Collimonas fungivorans: one gene and its partner. Each later gene encodes a partner of the first gene's protein in a complex. Links are inferred from orthologs where the notes say so. Each region holds a gene or a part of one and is shown on either strand. Other genes may lie near its edges.

Region 1 (8,042 bases):
GCCGGCTTCAATTCCAACAGCCGTTTTTATGAAGCTTCCGGCAAGGTATTGGGCATGACGCCGACCGACTATCGCGCCGGCGGCGCCAATACCGATATCCGTTTTGCCATCGGCGAATGCTCGCTGGGCGCGATCCTGGTGGCGCGAAGCGAACGCGGCGTCTGCGCCATCTTCCTGGGCGACGATCCGAACGCGCTGGCGCACGATTTGCAGGATAAATTCCCGCGCGCCCACCTGATCGGCGCCGACCATGATTTCGAACAGCTGGTGGCGCAGGTAGTGGGTTTCATCGAAGCGCCTGCCCTCGGCCTGGACCTGCCGCTGGATGTGCGCGGCACGGCTTTCCAGCAGCGTGTCTGGCAGGCGTTGCGCGATATCCCGGCCGGCAGCACCACCAGCTATGCTGAAATCGCGGCGCGCATCGGCTCGCCCAAGGCGGTGCGCGCCGTGGCCCAGGCATGCGCCGCCAATAGCCTGGCAGTGGCGATTCCCTGCCATCGCGTGATCCGCAGCGACGGCAGCGCTTCGGGTTATCGCTGGGGAGTGGAACGCAAGCACGCATTGCTGGAACGCGAACAAAGAAAATGAAACGGAAGTGGCGGCTCGTCGGCGCCGACGGCAGCGGCTACGACAGCGACCGTCCGGGCGCATTGGGCGGCCACCGCCGCAGCCGCATTTACGGCCGCCTCGATTGCCGTGCGGCGCTGCAAGCGATTGCGCGAGGCGGTTATGTGAAGAACCGGGTATTTTTTCTCAACCAGGCTGATGCACGAGCTGCCGGCTACCGGCCCTGCGCAGTCTGCCTGCCGCGAGACTACGCGCACTGGAAAGCGCGGCAGAACCAGACGGCTGCAGGCCGGTAATTTTTTACAGTGGGCGCAACTGATCGTCCAGCGAACGCGTTTTTTCACTGACGACATCGCCGGTATGCAGCGTGGTCTTGCGTTCGATCAGCATGATGTGGCACTCCTGTTCCGCCACCGGGTTATGCCGCACGCCTTTCGGAACGACGAACATTTCGCCCTCGCCCAGTTCTACCGTGCGGTCTTCCATTTCGATGCGCAAGCGGCCTTTCAGGATCAGGAACAGTTCGTCTTCGTTGTCATGGCTGTGCCAGGCCAACGAACCTTTTACCTTCGCAACCTTGACGTAAGAGTCGTCGACCTCGGCCACCACGCGCGGCGACCAGTGTTCTGTCAGTGAGGCGGCTATCTGTTGCGGTGAGCTGACATTGGACATGATTTTCCTTTCGGTTGCTGTTTTTCATCATTACTGAAAGCCCATCAAGAGCCTTTCAGTTTGTTCGCCAGGTAATTCCGCACTTGCTGTTCCTGTTCCGCCGACATGTCGCCCAGGACGCCATGCCGGTGCGGTGGAATATGCGCAGCCAGGTCTGTATTGTCGTCAAAAACATAATGGTTGAAGATGGCGGCCCAGGCCTGGCGATAAGCCGGTGCCCGCTTTTTCAGGTTGATCAGGGCCAGCATCAGGCTGTCGGAGCCGGAGTGGATGGAATCGGCCGTGCCGACCGCGCCGCCCCACCAGTAATTGACCAGGATATTGCATGCCTGCAGCGATTCGACATGATGCCACCACAGCGGCGGTATGTAGAGCGCATCGCCCGGCTCCAGTTCTGCCGACCGGGCTGCTTTCAGGGCATCCTTGAATTTGGGATATTTTTTAAAATCCGGCTGGTTCAGCGCCACCATGCTGATCGGCGCACCGGTGGGTGCGAAATCCAGGGGGCCGATATAAAGATTGCCGATCTGCTCCGGCGGGAAAAGGGTAAACCGGCGCTTGCCGCTGACCACGCAAGCGATGTTATGGGCGTCGTCAAAATGCGCCGGAGTGGTGACGGCGTTGCCTATCCAGATCCTGGGGATGACTTCGGGGCCAAGCACCGACAATCTGTTCTCATCCAGGAATCCCGGCAGGCAGCTGGAAATCAGCGCGCTCTGGGCCGCGACTGCCGGCGGATCGGCAAACTGCCGGTAACGCAGCAACTGTTCGAGGATGGCGGAGACCGGCAGCCGGTTGCGCAGGTAGTTGAAACCGTTCATGGTTTCATCGTAGAAGATGCGGCCCTTGGCTTGCGGCGGCGTCATGATCGCATCGACGTCGCTGCCGCTATCCAGTTTTCTCAGGTAATCGCAAATCGCTTCGGTAGAAGTCTTGGCCAGCCGCACCGCCGGCCAGTGCTTAACATAACCGCGCAGGACCACCGGCTGGTATTGGGTGGCGATCTCTTCCTTGAAGATGCGGTCGTCCACATCGTATCGTTCGGCAATCGCTTGCAAGCTCTGGCTCATTCGGCTTCCTGGTAAAAGACGGCTATCAATTTGCCTGAGGAGGATAACCCGATTTGAGCTGATGATCCAGAATGCGTTATGGTGCGGCCGGTGCGATCATATGAATGTGTGAAATACCATCCTCGTCGTACAGCTCGCCAACCGGTTCGAAGCCAAAGCGACTATAAAACCGCTGCAAGTGCGCTTGCGCGCCGATCTTGACGTCACGCCCTGGAAACAGCCTGGCGGTTTGCGCCATGGCCTGCTGCATCAGTTCGTAACCGGCGCTTTTGCCGCGTAGCTCGGGTGCTGTCACCACTCGCCCGATCGACGGCAAGTGGAACGCTTGCCCCGGCGGCACGATGCGCGCATACGCGCCCAGCTCGCCGTTCGGCAGATAACCCAGGCCGTGCCAGGAATGCAGATCGATACCGTCGGCATCCTGGAATACGCAGGTCTGTTCCAGCACGAATACACGCTGCCGCAACTGCATCGCCGCATACAATTGCACAGTACTCAACTCCTGGAACGGCAGCCAATGCCATCCCATCATCGTTGCTTCTGCCATAGCCTTAAGCGGTGCCGCCGACAGTCACGCCATCAATGCGCAAGGTAGGCTGGCCGACGCCGACCGGCACGCTCTGGCCTTCCTTGCCGCAGACGCCGACGCCGGGATCGAGTTTCATGTCGTTACCGATCATGGAAACCCGGTTCAGCACGTCCGGACCGTTGCCGATCAGGGTTGCGCCCTTGACCGGATAAGTGACTTTGCCGTTTTCGATCATGTAGGCTTCGCTCGCCGAAAACACGAACTTGCCGTTGGTGATATCGACCTGGCCGCCGCCGAAATTGACTGCGTACAAACCGTTCTTCACCGATGCCAGGATTTCCGCCGGATCCTTGTCGCCGGCCAGCATGTAGGTGTTGGTCATGCGCGGCATCGGCAGGTGGGCGAACGATTCGCGGCGGGCGTTGCCGGTCACCGGCATCTTCATCAGGCGCGCGTTCATGGTGTCCTGGATATAGCCTTTCAGGATGCCGTCTTCAATCAGGGTGGTGCACTGGCTAGGATTGCCTTCGTCGTCGATATTCAGCGAACCGCGGCGGTCGGCGATGGTGCCGTCATCCACCACGGTGACGCCCTTGGCCGCCACCCGTTCGCCGATGCGGCCGGAGAACGTGCTGGAACCCTTGCGGTTGAAATCGCCTTCCAGGCCATGGCCGATCGCTTCGTGCAGCAGGATGCCGGGCCAGCCAGGTCCGAGCACTACGGTCATCGGGCCGGCCGGGGCCGGCCGCGCGTCCAGGTTGACCAGCGCCGAAGCGACTGCGTCAGCCGCGTACTGCTCCAGCAAGTCATCGCTGAAATAGCTGTAGCTGTAGCGTCCGCCGCCGCCGCTGCTGCCGGTTTCGCGGCGGCCGTTCTGTTCGACGATGACCGTCACCGACAGGCGCACCAGCGGCCGGATATCGGCGGCGATCACGCCGTCGCTGCGCGCCACCAGCACTACATCGTATTCTGCGGCCAGGCCGGCCATCACTTGCACCACGCGCGGATCCTTGGCGCGCGCCAGGCGCTCTACCCGTTCCAGCAGCTTGACCTTTTCGGTGGCGTCCAGCGACACCAGCGGATCATTCGGCAGGTACAGGGAACGGCCGCCGCTTTGCTGCATGCCGGCGGCGATCTTGATCTTGCCGGCGCCCTGGCGGGCGATAGTGCGGGTGGCTACCGCGGCGTCGTGCAAGGCACGCTCGGAAATTTCATCGGAATACGAAAACGCAGTCTTGTCGCCGGAAATGGCGCGCACGCCTACTCCCTGGTCGATGGAAAAGCTGCCGGTCTTGACGATGCCTTCTTCCAGGCTCCAGCCTTCGCTCTTGGTGAACTGGAAATAGAGGTCGGCGTAGTCGACCTTGTGCGTGAACATGGTCCCCAGCGCTTTCAGCAAGCTCGACTCGTCCAGGCCGAAAGGCGTCAACAGGATATCGCGCGCGATGGCTAAAGTGCCCAGGTTTGGTTCAAATGGTTTCATTGGTATTCCGGTTTTACTGTGGTGTTAGTACGGATTGTAGAGCATCCCGGGCCGGGCTGGCCCGGGCGCTGAAAATAGTAATATCTAATAGATAATTCGTATTGCCAACGATTGCTATAACTTGCGATGCAGCAACGCCGGCAAACTGTCCCGCACTCCCTTAAGGAAATGGGGGTCGATGCTGCCGCTGACAAGGCCCTCGCCTTCCGCCAGCACCGATTTAATTTCACCCCAGGGGTCGATCAGCATGCTGTGGCCCCAGGTGCGGCGGCCGTTGGGGTGCTTGCCGCCTTGCGCTGCCGCCAGCACATAACACTGGTTTTCGACGGCGCGGGCGCGCAGCAGGATTTCCCAGTGGGCCTTGCCGGTGGTGTAGGTAAACGCCGCCGGCACCACAATCAGGGAGCAATCGCCAAGCGCCCGGTACAGCTCGGGGAAACGCAGGTCGTAGCAGACCGACAAGCCGACCTTGCCGAACGGCGCCTGGAAACTGCCGGTGTCCTTGCCGTAGACGATAGTGCGCGCTTCATCGTAGGATTCCTCGCCTTTGCTGAAACTGAACAAGTGGATCTTGTCGTAGCGGCTGACCTGGCGGCCGTCCGGGTCGAATACCAGGGTGGTGTTGAGCACCTTGCCGACCTCGTCGGCGATCATCGGCAGCGTGCCGCCGATCAGCCAGATGCCATGCTCTCGCGCCAGCTGCGCCATGAAAATCTGGATCGGTCCTTCACCCAGGATTTCGGCGCAGGTCAGCTTGTCGGTGTCCTGCATGCCCATGATGGGCCAGTACTCAGGCAGCAGCACCAGCTGCGCGCCCTGCGCGGCGGCTTCGGCTACCAGGCGCCGCGCGGTGTTGAAATTTTCTTCCAGCACCGGCGTCGACACCATCTGGATCGCGGCGATGTTGAAACTGGCTGGACTGGATGCTTGGCTCATGGTGCGAAACTCCTGCGCTGTGGCAAACGTTGTGGCAAGGATCAGCGGCCGGACGACAGATCGGGGTGCTTGCGGTCGGCGTCTCGGTCTTGTGATCGAGTTTGGTCACGACCGGATCGGTCCAGCCGCCGGTAATATTATATTCAAAGGTAAAAGCCCGCATCAGCGGATCGCGCAGGAACAGCTGCGCCAGGAAAGTGCCGATGCCAATCACCGGATTGATCGCCAGCGCCACCACCGAGGCGGTGCCGGCATTGATTTCCGGCAGCACCGCTACGTGCAGGTCCTGGGTCTCGCGCGCGATGTCCGCGACGCCGTCCATCAGCACCGTGGCGCTGACGCCGCGCATCTTGAAGTTGTCGGTATGTGCCTTGCCCTGCGTGATCGAAGCGGTGCCGACTACGCTATCGAAAGCAAAACCTTCAGAAAAGATGTCGCGGAAATCCAGGGTCAGGCGGCGCGGCAGCGATTGCAGGCTGAGCACCCCGAGCAGCTTGGCGGCGCCCGGATCGACTTTCAGGAACTGGCCTGCCGCCATGTCCAGGTTGATCTGGCCGGACAGTGATGGAATATCCATGGTGAACGGCAGACCCTTCCAGCTGACTTCGCCGTCCATGCGTCCCTTGGCGGCGCGCAGCACGTGCGCGAAACCGAAACGGTCCAGCAGCTTGCCGGCATCGGCGATATCCATGGCGTAAGTCAGGCTGGTGGTGTTGTCGCCGTTGACGGTGGTCCATTTGCCGTCGGCCTTCAATTCCGCGTCGGGATTCTTGATCGACAGTTTATGGATGCGCCATTCGTTGCCGACGTTGGCGCGCACATTGTTGGCGCTCAGTTCAAGCCGTCCGAGCTTCTTGCCGAGCAGCTGGAAATCCTCGGCGATGATGTCCAGCCCGGGAATCTGGGTGGAGCCGCCCTTGCCTTCCAGCACGTCGCCGACATCCGTCTCGCCGCCTTGCGGAATGATCAGCGAAGACAGGCGCGCGGTAACCTTGCCGAGGCCGCGGCCCGACGGTGAAGCGTTCCAGGTCACGAAGCCCGAAGCCTGCCTGGAGTCGATGTTGACCTGCCAGGAATTTTTCTGATGAGTGGCGCCCAGCACCACGTTGTCCAGCGTCTTGCCAAGCAGGATCAGCTGGTTGGCCTTGACCGACACCAGGTTAGGTTCGGCATACTGCGCCAGGCCGGTCAGAGGCGTTTCCTCGCCGGTCTTGACTGCGCCGTCCTCGTTCAAGGCGCCGGCCAGGTTGTTCCAGGCGTCGACGTTCAAGGTCTTGGCGTTCATGTTGATCGCCACTCCGCTATCCGGTTCCGGCGCCGGTGAATTGATGCCGATGCCGCCGCGCAGAATTTTCCAGTCGGCGGGTTTGCCGTTCTCGACGGCGTTCTTGCCGAGCGGCTTCTGCCGCTGGTAGCGCGCGACGATGGCAGATCCCAAGGCCAGCTTGAGTTCATCGCGCGCCATCGCCGCATCGTCGGAAGCGACACCCAGCCACTCGAATTTGAACGGCATGGCTTCGCCGGCGCTCTTGCGCAATGGTTCAGGGAAATCCAGGCCTATGCCTTGCAAGCTGGACTCGACCACCAGCTCCGGATGATGATCGCGGATCGCCACCGTGGCTGTATAACGGCTGCTGCCGCTGGCGTGGGACAGCAGCTTTTGCATCGCTGCAGCGGGATACATGGCGCGCAAGCCGTCGGCGCCGGCATTGCCTTCGATCTTGATCAGGGTCTGGCGGTCAGCCTGGGTGCCGCCGCTGGCTTGCACCGGCCCGCCCAACAGGTTGCCCTTGATACCGTTCAGGTTGAAGCCTTTTTCGTTGAATTCAAGCTGGCCGGTAGCATTGGAGATAGGCGGGATGATCTTTTGCAGGATCACGTCGTTGTTCTGGAATTGCAGCACACCGGTGACCTTGGCGTCGATCAGATGGGCCAGCGGCAACTGCAGGTTCAACTGCAGCTTGGCGTTGCCCTTGCCTTGCGATTCGCTGGTGAAGCCGTCGATCCAGTGCAGCACCGGACTGTCCTTGGTGAACTGCACGAAATTCTGCAAGGTGCCGGCAGCGCTGCCGTCGATCAGCAGCATCTCGTCATGCGACGACAGGTCCGGCACGGTGGCTGTCACGTCGCTCACCGCCACAGCCGAGGTTTGTGCAGTGGCAGCCTTGATCTGAAGGCGCGTGCGGTCTACCGCAAACGTACCCTCTATCTTTTCCAGCAGCGGCCACAGAGGCTGCTTGCCGTCCTGGCCGACATGCGCGGGATCGTATTCAAGAGTACCGTTTTCTATTTTTCCGGCAACGCTGAATTCACCTTTCGGTTTGGCATTCGCGGTTTCGGTGCGGAACGGGAAATCGGCCAGGTCACCCTTGAGCCTGATCGTCACGTCTTTTGCCTTGCCTTCCTTGAGCGCGCCGACCAGCCAGTTGCGCAAATGCTCGGGGGTATGCAGCGGCAGGTAAGTGCCGATTTTTTTCAGGTCGAATTCACTGATGCTGCCGGTCATGTCGATCACGCCCAGCGCGACGCCGTGGCGATCTTGCAGCGGCAACAGATGCGTTCCCGACAACGATCCGGCCAGGCCATCCTGGACGAAGTTCATGCTGTCGATCTGCAGCAACACGTTCTTCTGCTGGAAGTTCCAGCGCGCCTGCATGTCGAGCTTATCGAAAGGCAGCAGCGGCGCGTCGAAGAACCCGGGTAAGTCCAGCCGGGTTTTTTCCGATTTCAGGTTGACGCTGCCGCCGTCCTGGTTGGCGTTGACGCTTCCGCTCAGGTTATCGAC
Region 2 (6,881 bases), 300 kb from region 1 along the record:
ACGAAGGTCATGCCGGCCGCCAGCACGATGTTCACCGAGGCTTGCTGGGTGATGATCGACAGGTTCTGCACCGTGAAGAAGTTTTCGCTCATCAGGGCGAAACCCAGCACCAGCAACAGCAGCACCGGCAGCATGCCGACCGTGCGCAACAAACCGCGCAGCTGCTCGCGCTTGCCGATAGTTTCGGCCGTGATCTTGCTACTAGCTTCCATGATAGTTGTCTCCTTGCTGTTCTGATTCATGATTACCGCCTAACGTGCTCAAACCGCCTGCCGATCAAGCAGCCTGCGGCTGGACCTGCTGCGCGCCTGTCGCCAGTTCGATAATGTTTTCCTGGGTGATTTCGCGTCCGGAATGCCCGCCCAGCTCCGCCACCAGCTCGCCTTCGCGCATCACCAGCACCCGGTCCGAGGTACCGACGATTTCCGGCAGCTCGCTGGAAATCACCACCACGCCGATGCCGGCCTGGGCCAGTTCGTTGATGATGCGGTAAATCTCCGACTTGGCGCCGATGTCGACCCCGCGCGTCGGCTCATCCAGGATCAGCACATGCGGCTTGATTTCCAGCAGGCGCGCCAGCAATACTTTCTGCTGGTTGCCGCCGGATAGCGCGCCGACATTGATGTTGGGAGAAGCCACCCGGATCGCCAGCGACTTGATGGCGGCGCTGGCGCGCTGCGCGCCGCGGTTGCGGTCCAGCACGCCGCCGTAGCTGGCGTCCGGCACGCAGGCGCAGACGTTGATGTTGTCGCGCACGCTCATGTCCAGGAACAGGCCTTGCGATTTGCGGTCCTCGGTCAGGTACACCACGCCGGCGCGGATCGCATCGACCGGGCCGCGCAACGCCGTGACCGCCTTGCCGGCGACTTCCAGCGTGCCGGAAATGCGCGGATCGGCGCCAAAAATCAGGCGCGCCAATTCCGTGCGGCCGGCGCCGACCAGGCCGGCGATGCCCAGCACCTCGCCCGCATGCAGGTCGAAGCTGCAGCCGCGCACCCGTTTGCCGTCAGCCATGTCGCGCACCCGCATGACCACATTGCCGGGATCGTAAGGCGCATGTTCCTTCTTGTAGAAACCGGAGAGGTCGCGCCCCACCATCATTTTCACCAGCGCCTCGGCCGACAGCTCCGCGCGCGCCAGCATGCCGACGTGCTTGCCGTCTCGCAATACCGAGACCTTGTCCGACAATTCGTAGATTTCCGCCATGCGATGGCTGATGTAGACGATCGCCAGGCCTTCCTGGCGCAGCTGCCGGATCAATGCGAACAAACGGTCAGTCTCGCGCGAAGACAGCGGCGTCGTCGGTTCGTCCATCACCAGGATCCGCGCGTGGGCATGGATCGCGCGTGCAATCTCCACCAGCTGGCGTTCGGCGATCGACAGGGTGCTGATCCTGGTCTGCGGCGTGAATTCCGCTCCCAGGCGTTTCAAGACATCGACACAGCCCGCCTCCATCGCCTTGCGGTCGACGCTCCAGCCGCGCTTCAGCTCGCGGCCCAGGTAGATGTTCTCGGCCACGCTCAGGTTAGGGCACAGGCTCAGCTCCTGGTAGATGACCGCCACGCCGTGTTCCTTGGCGGCGCCCGGACCGTAGCTGGCCACACGCCGGCCGTCGATGCGGATCTCGCCGCCAGGGTCGGCCTGATGGGCGCCCGACAGGACTTTCATCAGGGTCGACTTGCCGGCGCCGTTCTCGCCCATCAAGGCATGGACTTCGCCGGCATACACGGTCAGGTCGACCTCTTTCAGCACCCGCAAGCCGCTGAAGGTCTTGGAGATGCCGCGCATCTCGAGGATTGGCGTTGCGCCTGCTTCAGGTTTCATGAATAACCCCTTGTTTTGACTGATCGATCAGTTTTTTTCAAAACTCGTCGAATCGATGAAAAACTTGTGCGACCGGATAAGATTTTTCGGGAAAATCAAGGAGTCGACAATGTCAACAACATTCTTGGCGTGAGCGAACGCTCAATATAAGCTCTTGATGCTGGTGCGAAGCCAAGGCCTGGCGCCTTGCCGGGATGCGGGATTTTCATTTGTCTCCTTGCGTCTTTTATCTTTATCTGGGCCGCGCCGAAATACGGTTTGCGACCTGATTTGCGATCAATATTAGTGGAAAGCAAGCGCTTGCGCAAGCGCTTGCTTTTTTTGATGCTCAGGCAATGTAAACGATGCTGGCAAAAAAAAACACCTCCGCGAAGGAGGTGTCGAATAACGCTTAAAACCGCCTGTACGGCGGCAGGATACCTGTGGTCAGTTGCCTGCCACGGTCATGCTCTCGATCAGCACCGAGCCGGTCTGCTTGGTGCCGCGGATCAGCGTATCGGCGCCGATGGCGACGATCTGCGCCAGCATGTCTTTCATGTTGCCGGCAATCGTGATTTCCTCCACCGGATACTGGATCACGCCCTTCTCGACCCAGTAGCCGGAAGCGCCGCGCGAATAATCGCCGGTGACGTAGTTGACGCCCTGCCCCATCAGTTCGGTCACCAGCAGGCCGGTATCGAGCTTTTTCAGCATCGCCTTGAAGTTGTCCGAGGATTTGGTCAGCGTGGAAGTAATGCTCAGGTTATGCGATCCGCCGGAATTGCCCGTGGTTTTCATGCCCAGCTTGCGCGCCGAGTAGGTCGACAGGAAATAACCCTGCACCACGCCATCCTTGACCACGTCGCGGCGCTGGGTCTTGACACCCTCCTCGTCGAAGGGCGCCGAACCAACCGCGCCGATGACATGCGGGTCTTCCACGATCTGGATATGCGGCGCAAACACCGATTTGCCCAGGGTATCCAGCAAGAAGGTCGATTTGCGGTACAACGCGCCGCCCGACACCGCCTGTACGAAAGCGCCCAGCAGGCCTGCCGCCAGAGGCGCCTCGAACAGCACCGGACACTTGCGGGTATCCAGCTGGCGCGCGTTCAGCCGCGCCAGTGCACGCTCTGCGGCGTAACGACCGATCGCTTCCGGCTTGGCCAGCTGCTTTGCATCGCGCATCGACGAATACCAGTCGTCGCGCTGCATGTTGCCGCCCTTGCCGGCGATAGGCGCCACCGAAATGGTATGGCGCGAAAACGGGTAGCCGCCCATGAAACCGCGCGAATTGGCACTGACGAAGTGCGATTGCTGGGCGTAGACGCCAGCGCCCTCGCTGTTGGTTATGCGCTTGTCGACGGCAAATGCTGCCGCTTCGCAACGTTTTGCCAATTCGACAGCTTCTTCCGCCGAGATCAGCCACGGCGAACACAGCTTCAGGTCCAGCGGGTTCATTTCCAAAGTATCAACATCCGGCAAGCCGGCGCAATCGTCTTCGGCTGTGAAACGGGCGATGTTGTAAGCCGCTTCGACCGTATCCTGCAGGGCCTTGGCCGAAAAGTCGGAAGTACTGGCATTACCGCGCCGGGTATGGCCTTCCTCGCCCAGGTAGACGGTGACGCCCATACCCTTGTCCTTGTTTTGCTCGATCGTTTCGACGCTGCCCTTGCGCACGCCCACCGACAAGCCGCTGCCTTCGCTGATTTCAACCGCGGCGTTGGAAGCGCCTTTTTCCCGCGCATAACGCAAGACATCCTGCGCCAGCTGTTGTAATTGGGCTTGACTATGGGTAAATACGGAGTCGCTCATGGGTCGGTTTTCTTCGAATTAGGTATAAAACGGTTATCATAGCAGTCGTTTACAGTATGGAAGTACCCTTAACATCATGCCAAATCCCAATCGGGGCTCCTGCGGCTTTCAGTCCAGCGAGTTCGAACAAGAATACGACCGTCCCTCCAAGTCCCAGCTCAAGCGCGAAATGACTGCCTTGCAGAAGCTCGGCGAAGAGCTGATCGCCGAGTCGCGCGACCGCGTCAAGCGCGTGCCGATGCCGGAAGATGTGCGCGACGCCATCCTCGAATGCCAGCAGATCAAGGACCACGAAGGTCGCCGCCGCCAGACCCAGTACGTAGGCAAGAAGATGCGTACGCTGGAGCCGCACGAAATAGCCGAAATCCAGAAAACCCTGGACAGCTGGAGAGGCCTCTCGAAAGCCGACACCGCCGCCATGCACGCGCTGGAACGCCACCGCGACCGCTTGCTGAAGAATGACGGCGCGTTGACCGAACTGCTGGCGCAGCATCCGGAACTGGATGTGCAGCACGTGCGCACCATGATCCGCAATGCGCGTAAGGAGCAGGCCGAGAACAAACCGCCGAAAGCGTATCGCGAGATTTTCCAGCTGCTGAAAGAGCTGCAAAAATCGTCGGGCAACCAGGACCAGAACGATAGCGACGCCGAAGACGACGAGCAAGATGAGCACAATTGATCCGGCGCCGGCCGCGAACTTGAAAATCGGCCTGGTGTCGATTTCGGACCGCGCCAGCACCGGCGTCTATCAGGACCTGGGCATCCCTGCCCTGCAAGACTGGTTGGCGGCTGCGCTGAGCACTCCATGGCAAGTCGAAACCCGCCTGATCGCCGACGACCGTACACTGATTGAACAAACCCTGGCCGAGCTGGTGGACCAGCAGCATTGCGACCTGGTGCTGACCACCGGCGGCACCGGTCCGGCGCGGCGCGATGTGACGCCGGAAGCGACCTTGGCGGTGGCGACCAAGGAAATGCCAGGCTTCGGCGAACAGATGCGGCAAATCAGCCTGCAGTTCGTGCCGACCGCGATCCTGTCGCGGCAAGTCGCGGTGATCCGGGAAAGCGCCGACCACGCGGCCTTGATCCTGAACCTGCCGGGCCAGCCAAAAGCCATCAAGGAAACCCTGGAAGGCTTGAAAGACGCCGACGGCAAACAAAAGGTATCCGGCATCTTCGCTGCCGTGCCCTATTGCATCGATCTGATCGGCGGTCCGTACATTGAAACCAATGAAGCAGTATGCAAGGCGTTCCGGCCGAAGTCGGCGATCAAACCAGCCTAAGCGCATCTTCGTCATTTAACTTTTTCCGCGCCCCGCATCCATGTCGCCAACGGCCATTTCCAAGCCCTGCCTTGCACAAGCCCTCTGCCTGAAGGGAAAAACAGACAATGAATAAATCGCGCGCTGTGCGCCGCAACTTCATGCGGCTCGCGCTGGCTGCGGGCAGTGCCGCCGCGTTGCCCTGGCTGGCGCAGGCGCAGACGGCGACAGCCAGCAAGGGCACGCAACTGATCCTGCTGGGCACCAAGGGCGGACCGACGCCGTCAGCCTTGCGCGCGGCGCCGGCCAATGTGCTGCTGGTGGACGGCCAGCCGTATGTTGTCGACTGCGGCAATGGCGTTGCTTTACAGCTGACCAAAGCGGGCGTCAAGCTGCCGCAGATACGTGATATTTTCCTGACCCACCAGCACTCCGACCACAACGCCGACCTCGGCAACCTGGTGTTCCTGGCCTGGGCCACCGGGCTGGCGACTCCCGTGCATCTGTATGGCCCGCCGGGAATGCGCCAGATGATGGACGATTTTGTCCACATGAATGCCATCGACATCGCCACCCGCATGCAGGAAGAAGGCCGGCCGCCATTGCGCCCCTTGATCAACACCCACGAATTCGACGGCCCGCGCGTAGTCATGGAAAACGACCAGGTCAAGGTGACTGCGGCACTGGTCGACCACTACACGCTCAAGCCCGCCTTCGCCTATCGTTTCGACACCAGGGACCGCTCGGTGGTGTTCTCCGGCGATACCGCCTATAACGAGAACCTGATCAAGCTGGCCAAGGGCGCCGACGTGCTGGTGCATGAAGTGATGTACCTGCCGGCGCTGGAGAAGCTGATGAAGACCGTCGACAATGCGCCGACCCTGCTCGACCACCTGGTCAAGAGCCACACCAGCACCGCCCAGGTCGGCATGGTGGCGGCGCGCGCCGGCGTCAAGACACTGGTGCTGAGTCACTTCGTGCCGGGCGGCGACCCGGCGATCAGCGACGACATGTGGTCGGCCGAGGCGCGCCGGCAGTTCAGCGGCGAAATCATCGTCGGCAAAGACCTGATGGTAATCTGACGCCACCTCAAAAATTCCGATCCATCTTTCTATCCGGACCATCTCATGTCAAGCACCCTCGAAACCCTGGAAATCTCTACCTCCGAAACGCCAACCGCAGCCGTCATCTGGATGCACGGCCTCGGCGCCGACGGCTCCGACTTCGTCCCTATCGTGAAGGAGCTGGACCTGAGCGGCTGCCCTGGGATCCGCTTCGTGTTCCCGAGCGCGCCGGCGATCCCGGTGACCATCAACAACGGTTATGTGATGCCGGCCTGGTACGACATCCTCACTACCGACCTGATCCGGCGCGAGGACGAAGCCGGCCTGCGCAAGTCGCAAATCGAAATCGAAGCCCTGATCGCCCAGCAGATCGCACTCGGCATCGCAGCCGACAAAATCGTGATCGCCGGCTTCTCGCAAGGCTGCGCAATGGCGCTGCAAACCGGTTTGCGATATCCGCAGAAACTGGCTGGCCTGATGTGCCTGTCCGGCTACTTGCCGCTGAGCGACAAGACTGAGGCGGAACGCCATGCCGCCAACCAGCACACGCCGATTTTCCAGGCGCATGGCCGCGGCGATCCTGTGGTGCTGATCGACCGCGCGGAAAAATCACGCGACTTGCTCAAGCAACTGGGTTATCAGGTGGAATGGCATGAATACATGATGCCGCATTCGGTGTGCGCGGAAGAAGTAGCGGATATCGGCAGCTGGCTGCGCCGCGTGCTGGCCTGACATGCCTCTGTAGGGTGGGCACATTGTGCCCACGCGTGCATTGACTCTACCTACATACCTATTTCCGTGCTGCGCGAGTTTGCACTCCGGTTATCCCGGTCACGCGTGGGCACAAAAGCGTGCCCACCCTACGCTGTCTGCGGTGTATAACCGGCATCCCTGATCGCTTCGGCCAGTTCGCCCGCAGTCGCGGTGCTCTCAACCGATA

Evidence for each region. Proteins that work in one complex are often made in the same cells at the same time.
Region 2: the proteins of tldD (region 1) and pmbA are in contact, whole or in part, in a solved structure (PDB 5NJ9), measured with the Escherichia coli proteins. The link is inferred for Collimonas fungivorans from one-to-one orthologs.

Annotation. Positions count from the first base shown.
Region 1 is NZ_CP013232.1:4,238,546-4,246,587, forward strand. Bases 2,092-5,015 are described here. They hold tldD (metalloprotease TldD), read right to left. Parts: upstream 4,322-5,015; coding sequence 2,861-4,321; downstream 2,092-2,860. Other genes in these bases: CFter6_RS18475 (cupin-like domain-containing protein), read right to left, coding at 2,092-2,309; CFter6_RS18480 (GNAT family N-acetyltransferase), read right to left, coding at 2,386-2,841; CFter6_RS18490 (carbon-nitrogen hydrolase family protein), read right to left, coding at 4,436-5,015. Also shown: bifunctional DNA-binding transcriptional regulator/O6-methylguanine-DNA methyltransferase Ada, read left to right, coding at 1-588; CFter6_RS18465 (Ada metal-binding domain-containing protein), read left to right, coding at 585-863; CFter6_RS18470 (cupin domain-containing protein), read right to left, coding at 868-1,239; more of CFter6_RS18475, read right to left, coding at 1,284-2,091; more of CFter6_RS18490, read right to left, coding at 5,016-5,209; CFter6_RS26515 (YhdP family protein), read right to left, coding at 5,112-8,042; CFter6_RS26520 (YhdP family phospholipid transporter), read right to left, coding at 8,030-8,042. UniProt on the Escherichia coli protein: Metalloprotease involved in CcdA degradation. Suppresses the inhibitory activity of the carbon storage regulator (CsrA).
Region 2 is NZ_CP013232.1:3,942,027-3,948,907, forward strand. What follows is about bases 1,434-4,392. They hold pmbA (metalloprotease PmbA), read right to left. Parts: upstream 3,616-4,392; coding sequence 2,251-3,615; downstream 1,434-2,250. Other genes in these bases: CFter6_RS16995 (sugar ABC transporter ATP-binding protein), read right to left, coding at 1,434-1,824; yjgA (ribosome biogenesis factor YjgA), read left to right, coding at 3,692-4,294; mog (molybdopterin adenylyltransferase), read left to right, coding at 4,281-4,392. In the rest of the region: CFter6_RS16990 (ABC transporter permease subunit), read right to left, coding at 1-212; more of CFter6_RS16995, read right to left, coding at 277-1,433; more of mog, read left to right, coding at 4,393-4,898; CFter6_RS17015 (MBL fold metallo-hydrolase), read left to right, coding at 5,006-5,959; CFter6_RS17020 (alpha/beta hydrolase), read left to right, coding at 6,005-6,673; CFter6_RS17025 (heavy-metal-associated domain-containing protein), read right to left, coding at 6,802-6,881.